3 regions of the Janthinobacterium sp. GW823-FHT01H08 genome follow, and region 3 is predicted to be linked to each of the others. Evidence: predicted binding sites of a transcription regulator. Region 3 holds the regulator's gene; each other region holds the start of a gene.
The links. The regulator FNR, encoded in region 3, switches genes on or off when oxygen is low (the NO sensors DNR and NnrR bind a similar motif). The targets are predictions, from matches to a motif close to TTGATNNNNATCAA.

Region 1: a site for FNR is predicted at 1,313-1,326, ahead of cydD (thiol reductant ABC exporter subunit CydD). Genes of this name have one in related genera too.
Region 2: a site for FNR is predicted at 5,113-5,126, ahead of AC3RCG_RS09820 (universal stress protein). Genes of this name have one in related genera too.

The regions. Positions count from the first base shown of each region.
Region 1 is NZ_CM179504.1:2,690,306-2,696,291, reverse strand. It holds gene cydD (thiol reductant ABC exporter subunit CydD) at 1-1,249, opposite strand, end outside; gene AC3RCG_RS12130 (GbsR/MarR family transcriptional regulator) at 1,387-1,938, shown strand; gene AC3RCG_RS12125 (PEP-CTERM sorting domain-containing protein) at 2,245-2,811, shown strand; gene AC3RCG_RS12120 (hypothetical protein) at 2,971-3,150, shown strand; tRNA gene AC3RCG_RS12115 (tRNA-Arg) at 3,222-3,296, opposite strand; tRNA gene AC3RCG_RS12110 (tRNA-Pro) at 3,391-3,467, opposite strand; gene glmM (phosphoglucosamine mutase) at 3,605-4,942, opposite strand; gene folP (dihydropteroate synthase) at 4,981-5,814, opposite strand; gene ftsH (ATP-dependent zinc metalloprotease FtsH) at 5,930-5,986, opposite strand, start outside.
Region 2 is NZ_CM179504.1:2,189,087-2,195,072, forward strand. It holds gene AC3RCG_RS09790 (transporter substrate-binding domain-containing protein) at 1-795, shown strand, start outside; gene AC3RCG_RS09795 (amino acid ABC transporter permease) at 816-1,493, shown strand; gene AC3RCG_RS09800 (amino acid ABC transporter permease) at 1,493-2,185, shown strand; gene AC3RCG_RS09805 (amino acid ABC transporter ATP-binding protein) at 2,182-2,925, shown strand; gene AC3RCG_RS09810 (glycine zipper domain-containing protein) at 3,031-3,585, shown strand; gene AC3RCG_RS09815 (hypothetical protein) at 3,782-4,141, shown strand; gene AC3RCG_RS09820 (universal stress protein) at 4,163-5,029, opposite strand; gene phbB (acetoacetyl-CoA reductase) at 5,198-5,944, shown strand.
Region 3 is NZ_CM179504.1:290,300-296,285, reverse strand. It holds gene AC3RCG_RS01250 (response regulator) at 1-1,787, opposite strand, end outside; gene fnr (fumarate/nitrate reduction transcriptional regulator Fnr) at 2,027-2,785, shown strand; gene AC3RCG_RS01240 (FixH family protein) at 2,912-3,436, opposite strand; gene ccoG (cytochrome c oxidase accessory protein CcoG) at 3,583-4,965, opposite strand; gene ccoP (cytochrome-c oxidase, cbb3-type subunit III) at 4,970-5,890, opposite strand; gene AC3RCG_RS01225 (cbb3-type cytochrome oxidase subunit 3) at 5,883-5,986, opposite strand, start outside.

The sequences.
Region 1 (5,986 bases), 2.4 Mb from region 3:
TATTGACGGTACCGTCATTCAGGCGCACGCCGCCGATGCGGATGTCGCCGCCGCTGGCGGGCAGCAAACCGGCCAGCAAGGACAGCAAGGTGGTCTTGCCAGCGCCGCTGGCGCCCAGCAGGGCCACGTGTTCGCCGGCGCGCACGCTCAAGTCCAAGCCGTCGAACACGGGCGCTTCGCCGGGATGGGCAAAGCGCAGTTGATGGATGTCAATGGCAGGCGGCGGCGCCACCGCCATGGCGGCGGCGGAGACGGCGGCAACTTCCGCACCAAAGCCCGGCAGGGGCACGCCCTCGGCGGCCAGATCGTGCAGTCCGGCCAGGCCCGCCTCGCCAGCCGCCTTGTCGTGCCAGACGGCGGCCAGCTCGCGCAGCGGCTCGAAGAACGCGGGCGCCAGCAGCAGGATGAACAAGCCCTGCCCCAACGTCAGTTCGCGGCCCCAGGTGCCGAAATCGAGGCTGCCCAGCAGCGAGAAGCCGATGAAGGCGGCCACCATGGCCACGCCCAGCGCGGAAAACAGTTCCAGCACGGCGGACGACAAAAAGGCGATGCGCAGCACCACCATCGTGCGCCGGCGCACGGATTGCGACGAAGCGTCCAGCCGCGCGGCCGTGGCATCGACGGCATCGAGCGCGCGCAAGGTGGCCAGGCCGCGCAGGCGGTCCAGCAGAAAGGCGTTCATGCTGCCCATTTCCACCATCTGCGCGCGGCTGGCCGCCTGCGCACCCATGCCCACGAGGGCCATGAAGACGGGAATCAGAGGCGCGGCGATGAGCAGGATCAAGGCGGCGATCCACGACAGCGGCGTCACCACGGCGAGGATCACGAGCGGCACGAGCATGACTTTCCAGCGCGCCGGTTTGTAGCGCACCAGATACGGCACGATGGCTTCGGCCTGCTCGGCGATGACGCTGGCCGCCTGACCCGATTGGGCGCGCCGGCGGTCCAGCGGCGAACGGCGCGCCAGCGCCTGCGCCACTTGCCCGCGCAAGGTGGACAGGTGCGCGCGCGCGGCCGCATACATGCGCCGCGCGCCCCACGCTTCGCAGCCGGCGCGCAGCATGCCCAGCAGCAGCACGCCAGCGGCCGGCAACAGGGCCGCGCGCCACGGCGCGCCATCGAGCATGGCTTGGACGGCCCAGGCCAGCAAGGCCGCTTGCGGCAGCCACAGCAAGGCGGCGCCGCCTTGCGCCAGACTGGCGGCACGGGGAAGAATAAAGCGGGGCAAGGACAGTGGCGAGGTCGTCATCTTATATTTTTTGAGTTTTCAGAATTTTCTGTAAATTCGATTTTTTGTATAATACTGCGAAACATGACATATATCAATTGACCCTGGCGGTTTGGCGTGAAAAAATTCAGATAATTATGAAAACTCAAAATATCCAAATGACGCCGCTGATCCTGACCTTCGTCAGCCATTTCGGCGAGATGGGCAGCCGCTGGGGCTTTAACCGCACGGTGGGGCAAGTGTACGCCTTGTTGTTTGTCGCGGAGCATCCTTTGCACGCGGATGAAATCGCGGAGCACCTGAGTTTTTCGCGCTCGAACGTGAGCATCGGCCTGAAGGAATTGCAGGGCTGGGGCTTGATCCGCCAGTCGCGCATCCCCGGCGACCGGCGCGAGTATTTTTCCTCGCTGGGCGACGTGTGGCAAATCTTCCGCGTGGTGGCCGCCGAGCGCCGCCGCCGCGAGGTGGCCCCGACCCTGACGGTGCTGCGCGAAGCGCTGCTGGCCCCGGCCACGGAACCCGTGGATCAATATGCGCAGGAGCGCATGCGCGAAATGTATGAACTGGTCGACCTGGCCAACACCTGGTTCGACGACTTGCAGCGCCTGTCGCCCGAATCGATGGCGCAACTGATGAAAATGGGCGCCAAGGTACAAAAGCTGCTCAACGCCAAGGATCGCCTGTTTGGCGTCAGCAACAACAGCGACTGAAGCACCCGCCTCCCCTTTTCCCAAGTCCGAACGCCGCTAGCACAAGCTGGCGCGCCTTGTCACGCTATTTCCTAACGTCATGGTGGCCATCGCTAGCACATCCATACATAGCCGTATGCGATGTTGTCAAGCAAACCAATAGAATTATTAAAATTGTATTAATTTACATCAAGAGTAAGCTTGCATTTGCGTACCCAGTACGCGCAGGAAATAGCAGCTAAAAACGGGCAATGGGATGACTTCCCCGGCAGGCAGGGGCGTATCCCTACACGATGTAGCAACTGTCTCAAGCACAAGGGGATTTTCATGAAAAGCATAAAAAGCATTGCCGTCAAGGCATCCATGCTGGCCGCAATGACCGTACTGGCAAGTGCAGCGCAAGCGGCCACCTGGGTTGATGTGGGGCCGGCCAGCGGTTTCGTCATTGCCGGCAGCACCGTCACCTATTCGCCATCACCGGCATTGGAGGTGAAATATTATGACGATAATCTGGTGCCGCAGAGCCCCTCGGACATCCAGGGCTACATCAATGGCGTGTTCGGCAGCAGTCTGGGCGCCGCCGTTTCGTATTGCGACAGCGCCACTTCGGGCTGCACTGCCGGCACCACGGCAGGCCTGAGCGGCGGGGTCAATTCCTATACGAGCGCGGCCGCCTATGACTATCTGGCCATCCACTTCGGCCAGGGCGAACTGGTGTTCCACTGGGCCGCGCCAGTGGCTGCCGGCACCACGTTCACGGTGGCGGGCCTGCCCAAGGACCTGAGCAACTACAGGGCCTTCATTTCCGCCGTGCCGGAACCTGAAACCTATGCCATGCTGCTCGCCGGCCTGGGCCTGCTGGGCTTCCTGGCACGCCGCCGCCAGGGAAAGTAAGCATCACCAGCGGCAGCGGCGCAACATCGCCCGCTGCCGCCTCCATGCCAGCCGCATCTTTACACCGCGCTTGCGGCGCCAGGCACGCTTTTTACACCATTTTTAGATCCCCCTCGCTATGCTCGACGGCATCCACTGCTGATCGACGAGGGAGATCTCATGCACGAACAACCGTTTCAGCCACGCGCGCGCAGCGTGATCCGCCAGCACTTGCCCGCGCGGGAACGGCTGCGCCTGGCCCGGCTGGCCAGCAAGAAAATGGGGTCGCTACTATCCGCGCTGCTGTGCGCGGCGCCGCTGTTATATTTGCTGAGCGTGGTACTGTTTGCGCAGCCGTGACACGGCAGGCAGGTAAAAGATGAAGAGTGATGGCAATGCGACAGGCTGTCGCGTGCATGACCAGCATGAACTGGTCCGCCCAGAGGGAATCGAACCCCCATTCACGGTTTAGAAGACCGTTGTCCTATCCGTTGAACGATGGGCGGAAAGGTGCAGCATTTTAGTCTATGCGCGCCAGCAATGCCAAGGCGTCGCACAATAGAAAACGGGCTGTCATTTCTGACAGCCCGCTTATGACTTTGGTCGGAGTACAAGGATTCGAACCTTGGACCCCCTGGTCCCAAACCAGGTGCGCTACCGGGCTGCGCCACACTCCGAAGACAAGATAATAACGCCCCTGCCCAATTTCGTCAATTGCCCCAGGCGAATTAGATGGAAATAACTATCGCGCCTGCTTGAAGAGGCTTGCTGAAAACGTTCAGGGCAAGGCAGTGCAACGCCGCCTTGGGCGTTTTCAGCTTGCGACCTTGTCGGCGATGCGGCGCGCCATGCTCTCGGCCTTCTCCTTGTCCTTCGCCTCCACCATCACGCGGATCAGCGGTTCGGTGCCCGAAGCGCGGATCAGCACGCGGCCCGTGTCGCCCAGTTCGGCCTCGACCAGTTCCTTCTCGGCCACCATGGCGGCATTTTTCTGCCAGTCGAAACCGGGCGCCACACGCAGATTGATCAGGGTTTGCGGGAACAGCACCAGTTCGGCCAGGCATTGCTGCAGGCTTTGGCCGCTGCGCTTGAGCGCGGACAATACTTGCAGCGCAGAGACGATGCCGTCGCCCGTCGTGTGGCGGTCCAGGCACAGCAAATGGCCCGAGCCCTCGCCGCCCAGTATCCAGCCCTTTTCCTTCATGACTTCCAGCACGTAGCGGTCGCCCACCTTGGCGCGCGCAAAGCCGATGCCCTGCTGCTTGAACAGCACTTCCAGCGCCATATTCGTCATCAACGTGCCGACGGCACCGGCCACGGGACCCGTCGCCAGACGGTCCTTGACCATGACGTACAACAATTCGTCGCCGTTGTACAAGCGGCCCGTGGCGTCGCACATGATCAGGCGGTCGGCATCGCCGTCAAGGGCGATGCCCAGGTCCGCGCCGTGCTCGACGACGGCTTCGGCCATGGCCTTGGTTGCCGTGGCGCCAAAGCCCGCATTGATGTTGAAGCCATCGGGCTTGTTGCCGATGGCGATGACTTCCGCGCCCAGCTCATGGAAGACGTGCGGCGCGATATGGTAGGCGGCGCCATGCGCGCAATCGACGACGATCTTCAGGCCGCGCAAGTCCAGCTCGTTCGGGAAGGTGCTCTTGCAAAATTCGATGTAGCGGCCCTGGGCATCGTCGAGGCGCTTGGCGCGGCCCAGCTTGTCCGACGCCACGCAAGCCATGGGCTCGTCGAGCGCCGCCTCGATTTCCAGTTCCACGCTGTCGGGCAGCTTGGTGCCTTGGCCGGAAAAGAACTTGATGCCATTGTCGTGATACGGATTGTGCGAGGCGGAAATGACCACACCTGCCGACAGGCGCAGCGCCCGCGTCAGGTAAGCGATCGCCGGCGTCGGCATGGGGCCGGCCAGCATCACATCCACGCCTGCGGCCGACAGGCCCGCTTCCAGCGCCGCTTCCAGCATGTAGCCGGAAATGCGCGTGTCCTTGCCGATCAGTACCGTCGGACGCGCCTTGCCGCCCTCCGACTTGGCCAGCACCTTGCCGGCCGCATAACCGAGGCGCATGACGAAATCGGGGGTGATCGGAGCGGTGCCCACCAGGCCGCGGATGCCATCGGTGCCAAAATATTTACGCGTCATAAATTTCTCTTTTGTTGTTTATAATGAATCTTACAGCTTCAGTGCGCCATGCGCCAGACCTTCAGGGCATCGACGGTTTCTGCTACATCATGCACACGAATAATTTCCGCGCCTTGCGCTACCGCCGCAAGCGCACCGGCAACACTGCCGGCCAGGCGCTGCTCGACGGGACGTCCCGTCACGGCGCCGATCATCGACTTGCGCGACAGGCCCGCCAGCACAGGCAGGTCCAGCTCGCTGCGCAGCTGGCGCGTGGCGCGCAATAAAGCGTAGTTCTGTTCCACCGTTTTGCCAAAGCCGAAGCCGGGATCGACGCACAGGCGCTCGCGGGCGATGCCGGCGGCCGTCAGGATATCGATGCGTTCGCGCAGGAAGTGGATGACTTCGCGCACCACGTCGTCGTACTGCGGCTGGGCTTGCATGGTTTCTGGCACGTTTTGCATGTGCATGATGCACAGCGCGCAATCGCTGTCCCGCACGGCCTCGATGGCGCCTGGCGCGCGAAAACCGTTGATGTCGTTGATCATGTCGGCGCCCGCCAGGATGGCTTCGCGCATGACTTCCGGCTTGTACGTGTCGACGGACAAGGGCTTGCCGCAGTCGCGCAAGGCGTACAGCACCGGCATGACGCGCTGCAACTCATCGTGCAGCGGCAGCGGCGGCGCGCCGGGGCGGCTCGATTCGCCGCCGATATCGATGATGTCGGCGCCATCAAGCATCATCTGCTCGGCGCGCGACAGGGCAAATTCCAGGTGCTGGTATTGGCCCGCATCGGAAAACGAGTCGGGCGTGATGTTCAGGATGCCCATCACCAGCGCCTGCGCGCCGGACAGGTTGAAGCCGAAACGGCCGAATTGCAAATAGTGTCGCATGTGAATCTTTGTAGTCGTCAGGAAAAAACTGCTGCTGGAACGAAAAAGGGCAAGGATTGCTCCTTACCCTCGTTCTTGCCATCCCCTTGCGTGCCGCCCGTCAGGGCGGCACTAATCAGGCTGGTGCCGTCACGTTTGGCGAGATGCCGCCCGTGCCGCTGTCGCCCGCATT
Region 2 (5,986 bases), 1.9 Mb from region 3:
ACTTCCATCGCTTTCACGCAAGTGGCGCAAGCGGACCAGCTGGCCGCCATCAAGGCGAAGGGCGAACTGGTCTGCGGTACCCTGGGCACGGACGAGCCGAACAGTTTCATCGACGCCAAGTCGCGCCAGCTGGTCGGCTATGAAGTGGACCTGTGCCGCGCCATCGCCCAGGGCCTGGGCGTCAAGCCCGTGATCAAGCAGCTGGCCGTGGCCGCCCGCATTCCCGAACTGCAGCAGGGCCGCATCGATATCCTGACGGCGTCCTTGACGCACAACAAGGAACGCGAAGCGCTCGTCGATTTTTCGCTGTCCACGTTTTACACGGGCCAGCGCGTGCTGGTGAAAAAAAGCAGCCATATTACGACGGTCGCTGGCTTGGCCGGCAAGAAAGTGCTGACCGTCAAGGGCGGCACGCAGGAACCGAATATCCGCAAGGCCGTGCCCGGCGTGGACGTGGTGACGTTCGAGACGGCGGGCCAGGCTTATCTGGGCTTGCAGCAAGGTAAGGGCGTTGGCTATGTCGACGATGAAGTCTCCCTGCTGAACAATTACGCCAAGCTGGGCGCCGCGCAAAAAGACTATATTGTGCTGCCGCAAAACATCAGCCAGGAAGTGTTTGCCTTCGGCATCCGCAAGGGCGAGACGGGCGTGAAAACAGCCGTCGACCAGATGCTGCGCGGACTGGAAAAATCGGGCGAGGCGGAAAAACTGTTCTTCAAATGGTATGGCCCGACGAGCAATGTGAAATTTCAAAAACGGACCTTCAAGATTGAATCGGACAAGATTGACGCCTGAACCCCGGTTGACGCTGCCGCATGTTTGATCTGACCTTTTTGCTGTCCGGCGACTACCGCGACTGGCTCGTTTCCGGCTTGCTGCTGTCCTTGCAACTGATGGGCATTACCTTGCTCTTGTCTTTGCCGCTGGCCTGCGGCGTGGCCATGCTGCGGCTGGCCCCGTCGCGCCTGCTCAATGGCCTGGGCGCCGCGTATGTCGAGCTGATCCGCAACGTGCCCTTGCTGGCCCACTTCCTGTTCTGGTATTTCGGCGCGCCCGAATTGCTGCCCGATGCGTGGAAGGAGCGTTTGTATGCCGGCAATATCGAAGCCGTCAGCGCCGTCACGGCCCTGACTTTATATACGGCCGCCTACATGGCGGAAGACATCCGCAGCGGCATCCGCGCCATACCCGCCCAGCAATTCGAGGCGGGCCGGGCGCTGGGTTTCAGTTTTCTTGCCACCATGCGCCTGTGCATCGTGCCGCAGGCGCTGCGGCTGGCCGCGCCGCCGCTGCTGTCGCAAACCCTGACCCTGTGGCAAAACACCAGCATCGCCACCGTCATCGGCGTGGCCGAGCTGATGTACCAGACGCAGCGCGTGGAAGCGGCCTCGTTCCGCAGCGTCGATGCCTTCGTCTTCGCCAGCGCGGCCTACCTGGCCGTCTCGCTGCTGATCGCCGGCCTGGCGGCCTTGCTGCAAAAGAAGGTGTCCTGATGCTGGAACTCCTCCATGATTACTGGCTGTATTTCCTCGTGGGACGCTATCCCGAGGGGCCGCTGGGCGGCCTGGCGCTGACGGTCGTGCTGGCCAGCCTGGCGCTGGTGCTGAGCCTGCCCTTCGGCCTGCTGCTGGGGCTGGCGCGCCTGAGTCCCTGGCGCCTGCTGCGCTGGCCCGTCGCCTTACTGATCCACGTGGTGCGGGGCATCCCCTTGCTGCTGGTGATTTTCTGGGCGTATTTCTTCCTGCCCAGCATCACGGGACATGAAAGCGGGCAGTTCGGTACCATGCTGGCCGCCCTCGTCATCTTCGACGGCATTTATCTGGCGGAGATTGTGCGCGCCGGCGTGCAAGCCGTGCCGCGCGGGCAGGTGGAGGCGGCCCGCTCGCTGGGCTTGAACTATCTGGACAGCATGCGCTCGGTGGTGCTGCCGCAGGCGCTGCGCCACATGCTGCCCTCGCTGGTCAACCAGTTCGTCTCGACCATCAAGGAAACCTCGCTCGGGTACATCATCGGCCTGGCCGAGGTATCGTTCATCGCGTCGCAAGTGAACGGCCTCGTGCTGACCAAGCCCGTGCAAGTGTATTTCCTGCTGGGCATGACGTATTTTGTCTTGTGTTTCAGCCTGTCGCGCGCCGCCTTCTGGCTCGAGCGGCGCCAGGCGCGTTTCCTGAAAGCGGCAGCATGATTACCTTTGACAACGTCAACAAATACTATGGCGATTATCACGCCTTGCGCGAGATCAATGAACACGTGGCCAAGGGCCAGGTGCTGGTCGTGTGCGGGCCGTCCGGCTCCGGCAAGTCGACCCTGATCCGCACCATCAACCGCCTGGAGCCGATCGCCTCAGGGCGCATCGCGGTGGCGGGCCAGGATATCCACGCGCCGGGGCTGGACGTGAATGCCTTCCGCTCGCATATCGGTTTTGTGTTCCAGCAATTCAACCTGTTTCCCCATTTATCCGTGCTGGACAATTGCGCGCTGGCGCCGCAGCGCTTGCGCGGCCTCACCCGGCGCGAAGCCGAGGAGCGCGCGCTGGCCCTGCTGGAGCGGGTGGGGCTGGCGCACAAGGCGCGCGCCATGCCGGCGGCCTTGTCGGGCGGGCAGCAGCAGCGGGTGGCGATTGCCCGCGCGCTGGCCATGCAGCCGCCGCTGATGCTGTTCGACGAGCCGACCAGCGCGCTGGACCCGGAAATGGTGGGCGAGGTGCTGCACGTGATGCGCGACCTGGCCCACGGCGGCATGACGATGGTGTGCGTGACGCACGAGATGGGTTTCGCGCGCGAAGTGGCGGACCGCGTCTGGTTCATGGACCACGGGCAAGTGCTGGAACGGGCCGCGCCCGAGGAGTTCTTTGCGCGGCCGCAGCATGTGCGCGCACAGCAATTCCTGGCCGATATCCGCAGCCCATATGGGGCACCGGTCTGAGGATTTCTGGGCTGTGTGCGCAAGCGAACGGTATCTTGGCGTTGTCCGGCGCACGCTATCGGAGTGGCGCACGGGGCGCCCGCAGCCGACCAGGAGGGCCGTATCATGTCACGCATCATCGCAGGTCATTTTCAGTTGCAGGAGCAGATAGACGCCGCGCGCGCCGCCCTGAACCAGGCGGGCTTTCCTGACAGCCGCATCAGCGCCTTCTTTGTCAACCAGCCGGGCCAGCATGATTTGCATGCGCTCGGCGGCGACCGCGACGTCTCGCCGGGCGCCAAGGAGACGCCGGAAGGCGTGGTCGAGGGCGTGGCCGTCGGTGCCGCCGTCGGTGCCGGCATCGGCGCGGCCACCACCCTGGCGACGGGGCCGCTGGGGCCGGTGGTGGGCGCGCTGGTGGGCGCCCATGTGGGCTCACTCTACAGTTTCAACAAGATGAAGGAGGCGGGCGAGCCCGAGAAACATGGCGAAAACCACCGCCAGCCGCGCCATCCGGGCATGCTGATCGCCGTGGCGCTGGGCGGCCTCGAAGAGCGCGAACGGGCGCTCGAGACACTGCACCGGCTGGGCGCCGAGCATATCGAGGAAGCGGAAGGCACGATCGCCAATGGCGACTGGCATGACTTCGATCCGCTCAGCATTCCCGTGCTGGTGGCGTGAATCAACGCCTCTGTGGTGCCATATGCATAAATTCCGCGCTGCACGAAATTTAGGTATGATCCTTGTTAGTATGAGTAATTATTGGTAAACAATGCCGACAGGGATAGTTTCCGCGCGCCCGAAGTGACACTGGACCAAGGTGACTGCCCGTAGTACTTGCCTCGCATGCTAACGAGTATGGATAGGAGGGCGCGTCATGACACAGGCATGGTTCATTCTGACACGGGCCGATGGGCGCGACATCTGCGCGCCCTCACCGGCACAGCTGGCCGATGCGCTGGCCGAGGTGTACCGCGGCGGCGCCGTCACGCCGGATGGCAGCCCGGCCGCCGTCTTGTTGCGCTTTGGCTACGACGATGGCTTGATGTATCAGGTCGAAGTCGCTAGCGGAGGCGAAGTCACTTTCGAGGAATGGTCGGACCGCGATTGCGAAATCGCCCTGGCCAGTCCGCGCCACATGTCGGCCCTGCCGCAGGACGACGCGCTGCAGCTGTGGCAGTGGCTGGCGCAGCGCCAGGTGGCAAAGATCCGCAGCCAGCCCTGGCAGGGCGGCTAGCCCTGCCGTCTTTCCAACGGCCTAGTGCGCCATCAGCACGGGGATCGTCATGCTCTGCAGAATCGTGCGCGTGACGCCACCGAGGATGGTTTCGCGCAGGCGCGAATGGCCATACGCTCCCATCACCAGCAGGTCGGCCGACAGGTCGGCGGCCTGCGACAGCAGCGCTTCGCCGATATCGCCGCGCCGCACGCCACCCCCATCGAGCAAATGCAGCCGCGCTTCCACGCCGTGGCGCGCCAGGTAGTGCACCAGTTCCGCGCCCGGCTGTTCGCCGTGCTCGGCCGCATGCACCTGGGCGTCGAAGATGGCCACGTGGACTTGCCCGGCCCGCTGCAGCAGGGGCAGGGCGGCGGTCACGGCGCGGCTTGCTTCCTTGCTGGCGTTCCAGGAAATGAGCACATTGCGCGCCGCTGCCGGCGGCGCCAGCAGGGGCAGCGGCGGCGCATACGGCACGATCAGCACGGGCCGGCCCGAATGCAGCAGCACATAGGCGGGAAAGTCGCGCATCACGGACGGCGATTTATCCTTGGCATTGTATTGGCTGATGACGACCAGGTCCGCATAGCGGGCCAGCAGGCTGATGCCGCCCGCCGCTTCGTCGTCGACGACGCGCTGTTCGAACGAGGCGACGCCTGCCGCGCGCACCTGTTGCTCGAAACCGTCGAGGGCGCGCGTGGCGCGGTCGCGCAGGAAATTCAGATGCAAGCTCAGGTTCGGATCGGCATCGAGGTCGGGCTGGTGCTGGTACAGCAGGCGCGACACGCCCGTCAGCGCCACGCCCGTCAGGTGGCCGCCGCACGCCTGGGCGATGCTGGCCGCCGCTTCGATGCGGGCGGCGCGCCCGGCGCTGTCGTCGATGTGGAGCAATACGGTCTTGTACGTCATGGCCTGTCCTCTCGCTGTGCAGTAGGGGCCATTCTGGCACAGTCCGGGGCGCCGGCCGCGCACGACTGCATCAGGCTGGGCACTTGATCTGGCGCAAGGCTGGCAATAAAAACTGCTCCTACACTTGATGCCACGCAGAACAACCATAACAAGCGGGGAGAGACAGTCATGAAGGAACAAAAGGTAGCGCTGGTCACGGGCGGCATGGGCGGCCTGGGCACGGCCTTGTGCCGGCGCCTGCATGCGGCGGGCTTTGCCGTCGTGGCGGCGCATACGCCGGGCAACACGCGGGTGGAAAGCTGGCTCGACGAGCAGCAGGCGCAGCAGTATTATTTTCACCCGCTGGCCCTTGACGTGACGGACTTTGCTGCCTGCAACGAAGCCGTCGGCAAGGTGCTGGCGCAGTTCGGCCGCATCGATGTGCTGGTCAATAACGCCGGCATCACGCGCGACCAGAGCATGCGCAAGATGGAGTTGCCGCACTGGTCCGAGGTGATGCGGACCAATCTCGACAGCCTGTTCAACATGAGCAAGCAGGTGCTGGAACCCATGCTGGAAAAGAAATGGGGACGCATCATCAATATCTCGTCCGTCAATGGCCAGAAGGGCGCGTTTGGCCAGTGCAACTACGCGGCCGCCAAGGCCGGTGTGCATGGCTTCAGCAAGGCGCTGGCGCTGGAAGTGGCGCGCCACGGCATCACCGTCAACACCGTGTCGCCCGGCTACCTGCGCACGCAGATGGTGACGGCCGTGCCGGCCGATATCCTGGAAACGAAGATCCTGCCGCAAATCCCCCTGGGCCGCCTGGGCGAGCCGGACGAGGTGGCGGCCCTGGTCGCTTACCTGGCGTCCGACGAGGCGGCATTCGTCACGGGGGCAAACATCGCCATCAATGGCGGACAGCACATGAGTTAAGCAAGCGTACAGCTTGCATAGAGGCAATGGCAGTAGAGGAGA
Region 3 (5,986 bases):
TCGCTGCTGGCGACGGCGATGTCGCCGCCCATCATGTGGATCAGCTGTTTGCTGATGGCCAGGCCCAGGCCCGTGCCGCCGAAGCGCCGCGTGATGCTTTGGTCGCCCTGCGAAAACGCGGCAAACAGCTGCTGTTGCTGCAACTCCGTCATGCCGATGCCCGTGTCGCGCACTTCGAAGCGCAGCCAGGCGCGGCCCTTGTCTTTCTCGGCCAGGCTGACGGCCACCACCACTTCGCCGCTCTCGGTAAACTTGATCGCGTTGCCGGCCAGGTTGACGAGAATTTGCTGCAGCCGCTGGGCGTCGCCCATGAGGCGGCGCGGCACGTCGGGCTCGACGGCAATCGCCAGTTCCAGCTCCTTTTCGCCCGCATTCATCGTCATCGTCGTGGCCAGCGTGTTCATGACTTCGTCGAGGTCGAATTCGACGGGCGACAATTCCATGCGGCGTGCCTCGATCTTCGAATAATCGAGCACGTCGTTGAGGATGCCCAGCAGCGACTGGCCCGCCACGCGCACCATGGTCAGATACTTGCGCTGTTCCGTATCGAGCTTGGTATTGCCCAGCAAATACACCATGCCCAGCACGGCATTGAGGGGCGTGCGGATTTCATGGCTCATGTTCGCCACGAAATCGCTCTTCGCGCGGTTGGCCGCCTCGGCCCGGTCGCGCTCCTGTTCCAGCTCCGCCGCGCGCGATTCGAGCTCCTGCTGCAAGCGGTCGCGCTCGCTCATCAGGCCGTTGAACGCTTCCGTCAGCTCGCCGATCTCGTCGCGCTGCTGCACGGGCACGGGAGTGAAACGGCTGCCGCTGGTGCGCAGCGCCTGCAGGGTGTCGCGCAGGCGCACCAGCGGCGAGAGCAGGCGCACGGTGACCCAGCCCAGCACGGCTGCCGCCAGCAGCGAGGCGAGGATGCTCCACAGCACCAGCCGGTACAGCACGCCGTCGAACGGTTCGAAGGCGTCGTCGAGGGGCAGCGAGGCGGCCAGCAGCCAATTTACGGATTTCAGGCGCTTGAAGCTGTTGACGGCCGTGATGCCGCGGCTGTTGGTGCTGACCATGGTGCCTTCGCCATCGTCCTTCAGCAGCCGGGTGGTCGTCAGGTTGGCGTTCGGCAGGCGCGGCTGCAGCAAACGGCTGGTGTCGGGATGCAGCACATAGCGCGGCACGGCGCCGCGCGTGAGGACGAAGTAATAGCCGCTCTTGCCGATCTTTTCCGAGCGCAACCTCCCCAGCAGGTTATCCTTGTACAGGCGCAGCACGCCGATCACCACGCCGGCCACCTGGCCATCGGCGCCCAGCACGGGCGCGACCATCTGCACGATGGGCATGCCGCTCGATTTGCCCAGCATCGGCTCGGTGATCATGGGCTGGCGCGTGCGCAGCACGGTCTGGAAATACTCGCGCTCGGCGACGTTGATGCCGGCGCGCCCCGCCACTTCCGGCATGTCGGCCACGACGGCGCCGTGCGCGTCGAGCACCAGCACGTCGTCGAACAGCACCAGCATCGAGCGGCGCGAATAGTATTCGCGCAATTGGGCGGGCTGGGTGATCAGTTCTGGCGGCTGCTGCCGGGCCGTCAGGGTGACGATCTGCAGCAGCATGCCCAGCTTGTCGTCGAGCTCGGCGGCGGTGCGGCTGATCAGGGACGACTGCTGGCTCAACAGTACCTTGGTGAAATCGTCGCGCATGTGCTGCACCTGGATCATGGTGACCAGCGCGATCATGGCGATCGAGGTCAGGCTGGTGGCCAGCGCGACTTTTGCTTTGATGCCGAGAGGCTTCATGATTTCCTTTTCAGTACCGGGCGGCACAGGCGGCAGATAATGCTGTCAGGAATTTTCCTATCAATACCCCAGCTTGGCAAGCGCCGCCACGCAAATTGCCCTCTCCGCATGGGCTTTTGACGATGTTGCCATATAATTAAAGTCGGAACGTCGTTTATTCAGCGAAATTGCGGTGAAATTGGCACACGGCAACCCTGTATGCAGTAAACTTGTTGTTGCATTTTCTAAAAGGTACCGACATGACTGAAGCGCTACTCACTCCAACCTCGCCCACAGTGACCGTGGAAGCGTTGCGTGCGCGATGCTCGACCTGCAGCATGCATCAATTGTGTCTGCCGATGGGCCTCGACGTGGGCGACATGGACAGACTGGACCAGATCATTGGCCGCCGCCGCAAGATCGTGCGCGGCGCTTCGCTGTTCCGCATCGGCGACTCGTTCCAGAACCTGTATGCGATCCGTCTGGGCCACTTCAAGACCTACCAGATCAATCCGGGCGGCGAAGAGCAGGTGACGGGTTTCCAGATGGCGGGCGAACTGCTGGGCATGGACGCCATCAGCGCCGACCGCCACCACTGTAATGCGGTGGCGCTGGAAGACAGCGAAGTGTGTGAAATCCCGTTTTCCAGCCTGGAACAATTGCTGGGCAATATGCCGACCCTGCTGCGCCATTTCCACCGCATGATGAGCCAGGAAATCACGCGCGAGCAAAGTGTCATGCTGTTGCTGGGCAACATGCAGGCGACGCAGCGTTTTGCCGCCTTTATCGTCAACCTGGCGTCGCGCTATGAAGCGCGCGGCTATTCGGCCAGCAAATTTCAGTTGCGCATGTCGCGCGAGGAAATCGGCAACTACCTGGGCCTGACCATCGAAAGCGTCAGCCGTTTATTGTCGAAATTCAAGAAGGAAGGCTGGCTGCGCGTTTCCAACCGTGAGATCGAGATCTTGCAGCCGGCCAAGTTAAAAGCTATTACAGCCGGCACCGACGTCTGCAAGTAACAGCACCGTCAAAACCTACTGCGCGTCGTGCTTTGCGGCCTGCGATGCTCGCTGTGCTATAGCACAGCTGTGCTTCTCAGCCACAAATCACTGCCGCTCGCTACGGTTTTTTCCCGGCGCTGTACGTTATAGCTCTTCATCCGCGTGCAGCGCGATGCTGCGTTGCACAGGCCAGGTCCAGATGCCGGACAGGCGCCACTCGCGTTTGTCGTTTTCCACCAGCACTTGCCAGCGGCTGCGCTCGAGCATCGGCAGCGTCACGGAAAAATTGCCGGCCGCATCGGGTTGCACCAGCAGCTTGATATCCTTTTCCGGCAGGGTCGCATGCGCCAGGTGCAGCTGCAAAGGCCCCTGGTACGCCTTGCCGAAGCTGTGCACGGAGCCGCTGAGGCGCGCTGCAGCGACGTCATACGACAGGGTCGTATCCATGGCCAGGTCGCTGGCGATCGTGTCGCGCTTCAAATCCTGGTTGATCGCCTTGCCCTGCTTGTAATAGTCGCCCACCACCAGCGCGTCGGGCTGCGTAAACGCGATATAGCCCATGAAGCTGCCGACGACCACGGACAGGCCGGGACCGATCATCAGCAGCCATGGCCAGCGATGCTTGTACCAGGGGGCAACGGGAGGTTGCAGTTTCAGACTGTCGGACATTGTGTTCTCCTTGGGGGTGGACCCTTTGGGTCCGACTCCAGCTTTTGCTTCCGGGTTGAAAATCAAGTGACCCTAACGCATGATTGATGATACCCCTACGGCGAAATAACGGGGTCGGACCCGGAGGGGCCGACCCCAAATCAACGTCACCGCGGCACGATGAACACCGCGCTTTCGCGCACATGCAGCGACGGGTCGTCCAGCGAGTGCAATTCGATCGCAATCTTGTTCGAGCCCTTCTCGCCGACGCCGTGCGGCACGCGCAGGCGGATCGGCCAGCCCAGCGTTTCCGTCGGCTGCAAGGTCACTTCGTCGCGCGTCAGCAAGGTCAGACCCGGCAAGCCGGAAGCGCTGATTTTGAAATGCTGGCTTTGCTCCGAGGTGTTCATGATCTGCAGACGATAGACGTTTTCGATCATGCCGTCTTCCACCTCGCGTCCCATCGAACCGCGGTCGCGGATCACGTCCATCTTCAGGGGCGTGCGCAGGGCCAGCGAGGTACACACGGCGATGATGATCAGGGCCAGGATGGACGTGTAGATCAGCACGCGCGGGCGCATGGCGCGCTGGCGGATCTGCTTCGAATTGAAGTTGTTTTCCATCGCATGGTCGGTGCTGTAGCGTATCAGGCCACGCGGCCGCTCGACCTTGTCCATCACCGTATTGCAGGCATCGACGCAGGCGGCGCAGCCGATGCATTCATACTGCAGGCCGTTGCGGATATCGATACCGGTCGGACACACCTGCACGCACAGGGTGCAATCGATGCAGTCGCCCAGCTTGTCGTTGTTGCCGGCCTTCTTGCTCATGGCGCCGCGTGGTTCGCCGCGCTTGGCATCGTAGGTGATGATCAGCGTGTCCTGGTCGAACATGGCGCTCTGGAAGCGCGCGTAGGGGCACATGTATTTGCACACCTGCTCGCGCAGCCAGCCCGCGTTGCCGTAGGTTGCCAGGCTGTAGAACAAGACCCAGAACCATTCCCAGGGACCGAAATTGAGGGTGGTCACCTCGCGCGCCAGTTCCTTGATCGGCGTGAAGTAGCCGACAAAGGTAAAGCCCGTCCACAGGGCGATGGCGCCCCATACCAGGTGCTTGGCCGTCTTCTTGAACGCCTTGCGCACGGAGGGGCCCTGCTTGTCGAGGGCCATGCGCGCGCTGCGCGTGCCCTCGATGCGGCGTTCGACCCACAGGAAGATTTCCGTGTATACCGTTTGCGGGCAAGAAAACCCGCACCACACCCGCCCGGCAATGGCCGTGACGAGGAATAACAAATACGCACAGATGATCAGCAGGGCCGCCAGATAGATGAAATCCTGGGGCCACAGCACGACGCCGAAAATGTAGAACTTGCGCGTGGTCAAATCGAACAGCAGGGCTTGCCTGCCATTCCAGGTCAACCACGGCAAGCCGTAGAACGCGAGCTGGGTAAGCCATACGCATACCCATCGCCAGGTAGCGTAGCGTCCTTTGGCCTCGCGAGGGTAGATTTGCTCGCGGGCCGCATACATCTTGATGACTTGAGGTTCCATTACATCATTTCACGGGCGTCTGGGGATTCGACAGGCTCCAGACATACGCCGACAGCACGTGTACCTTGGATTCGCCGAGGAAGTCGCTGAAGGCCGGCATGGTGTTGTTGCGACCCTTGCGCACGGTTTCCATGATGGTATCGGCGCTGCCGCCGTACAGCCAGATCTTGTCCGTCAGGTTAGGCGCGCCGAGCATCTGGTTGCCCTTCGCATCGGCACCGTGACAGGCCATGCAGGCGCCGAACTTGGCCTTGCCCAGCACGGACTTGACGGGGTCCGACGTGGAACCGGACAGACTCAGCACGTAATGGGCCACGTTCTCGACATCTTTTTCGGAACCGAGCGCGGCGCCCATCGGCGGCATCTGCCCATTGCGGCCATGCATGATGGTGGTCTTGATGATGTCGGGATCACCGCCATACAGCCAGTCCTTGTCCGTCAGGTTGGGGAAGCCCTTGTTGCCGCGGGCATCCGAACCGTGGCACTGCGCGCAGTAGGTCAGGAACAGACGCTGGCCGATCGCTTGCGCCTGCGGATCGGCGGCCACCGTCTTCAAGTCCTGGCTCAGGTACTTGTTGAACAGGGGGCCGTAGTCGGCTTCCGCCTTCTTCAGCTCTTCCTCGTACTGGCCCGTCGATTTCCAGCCCAGGCTGCCGGCGTAGGTGCCCAGGCCCGGGTACAGGAACAGGTAGGCCAGCGCGAAGACGATGGTGATGTAGAACAGCCACATCCACCAGCGCGGCATCGGCGTATTGAGTTCCTTCAAGTCCTCGTCCCACACGTGGCCCGTGGTGCCGTCGGCGGGGGCGCCGGCGGCCACTTTCACTTTCGACTGCGAGTACAGCAGCACGCCGCAGCCGATGATGCCCAGCAGGGACAGCACGACGATGTAGATATTCCAGAAGCCATTGGTAAAGTCAGCCATGGTTGCGCTCCCCTTGTGCCGGCGCGGCATCGGCCGGATAGTCGAGCGCCTCGTCGGCGAACGGCAGGCGTGCCGCCGCGTCGAAGTCGCCATTGC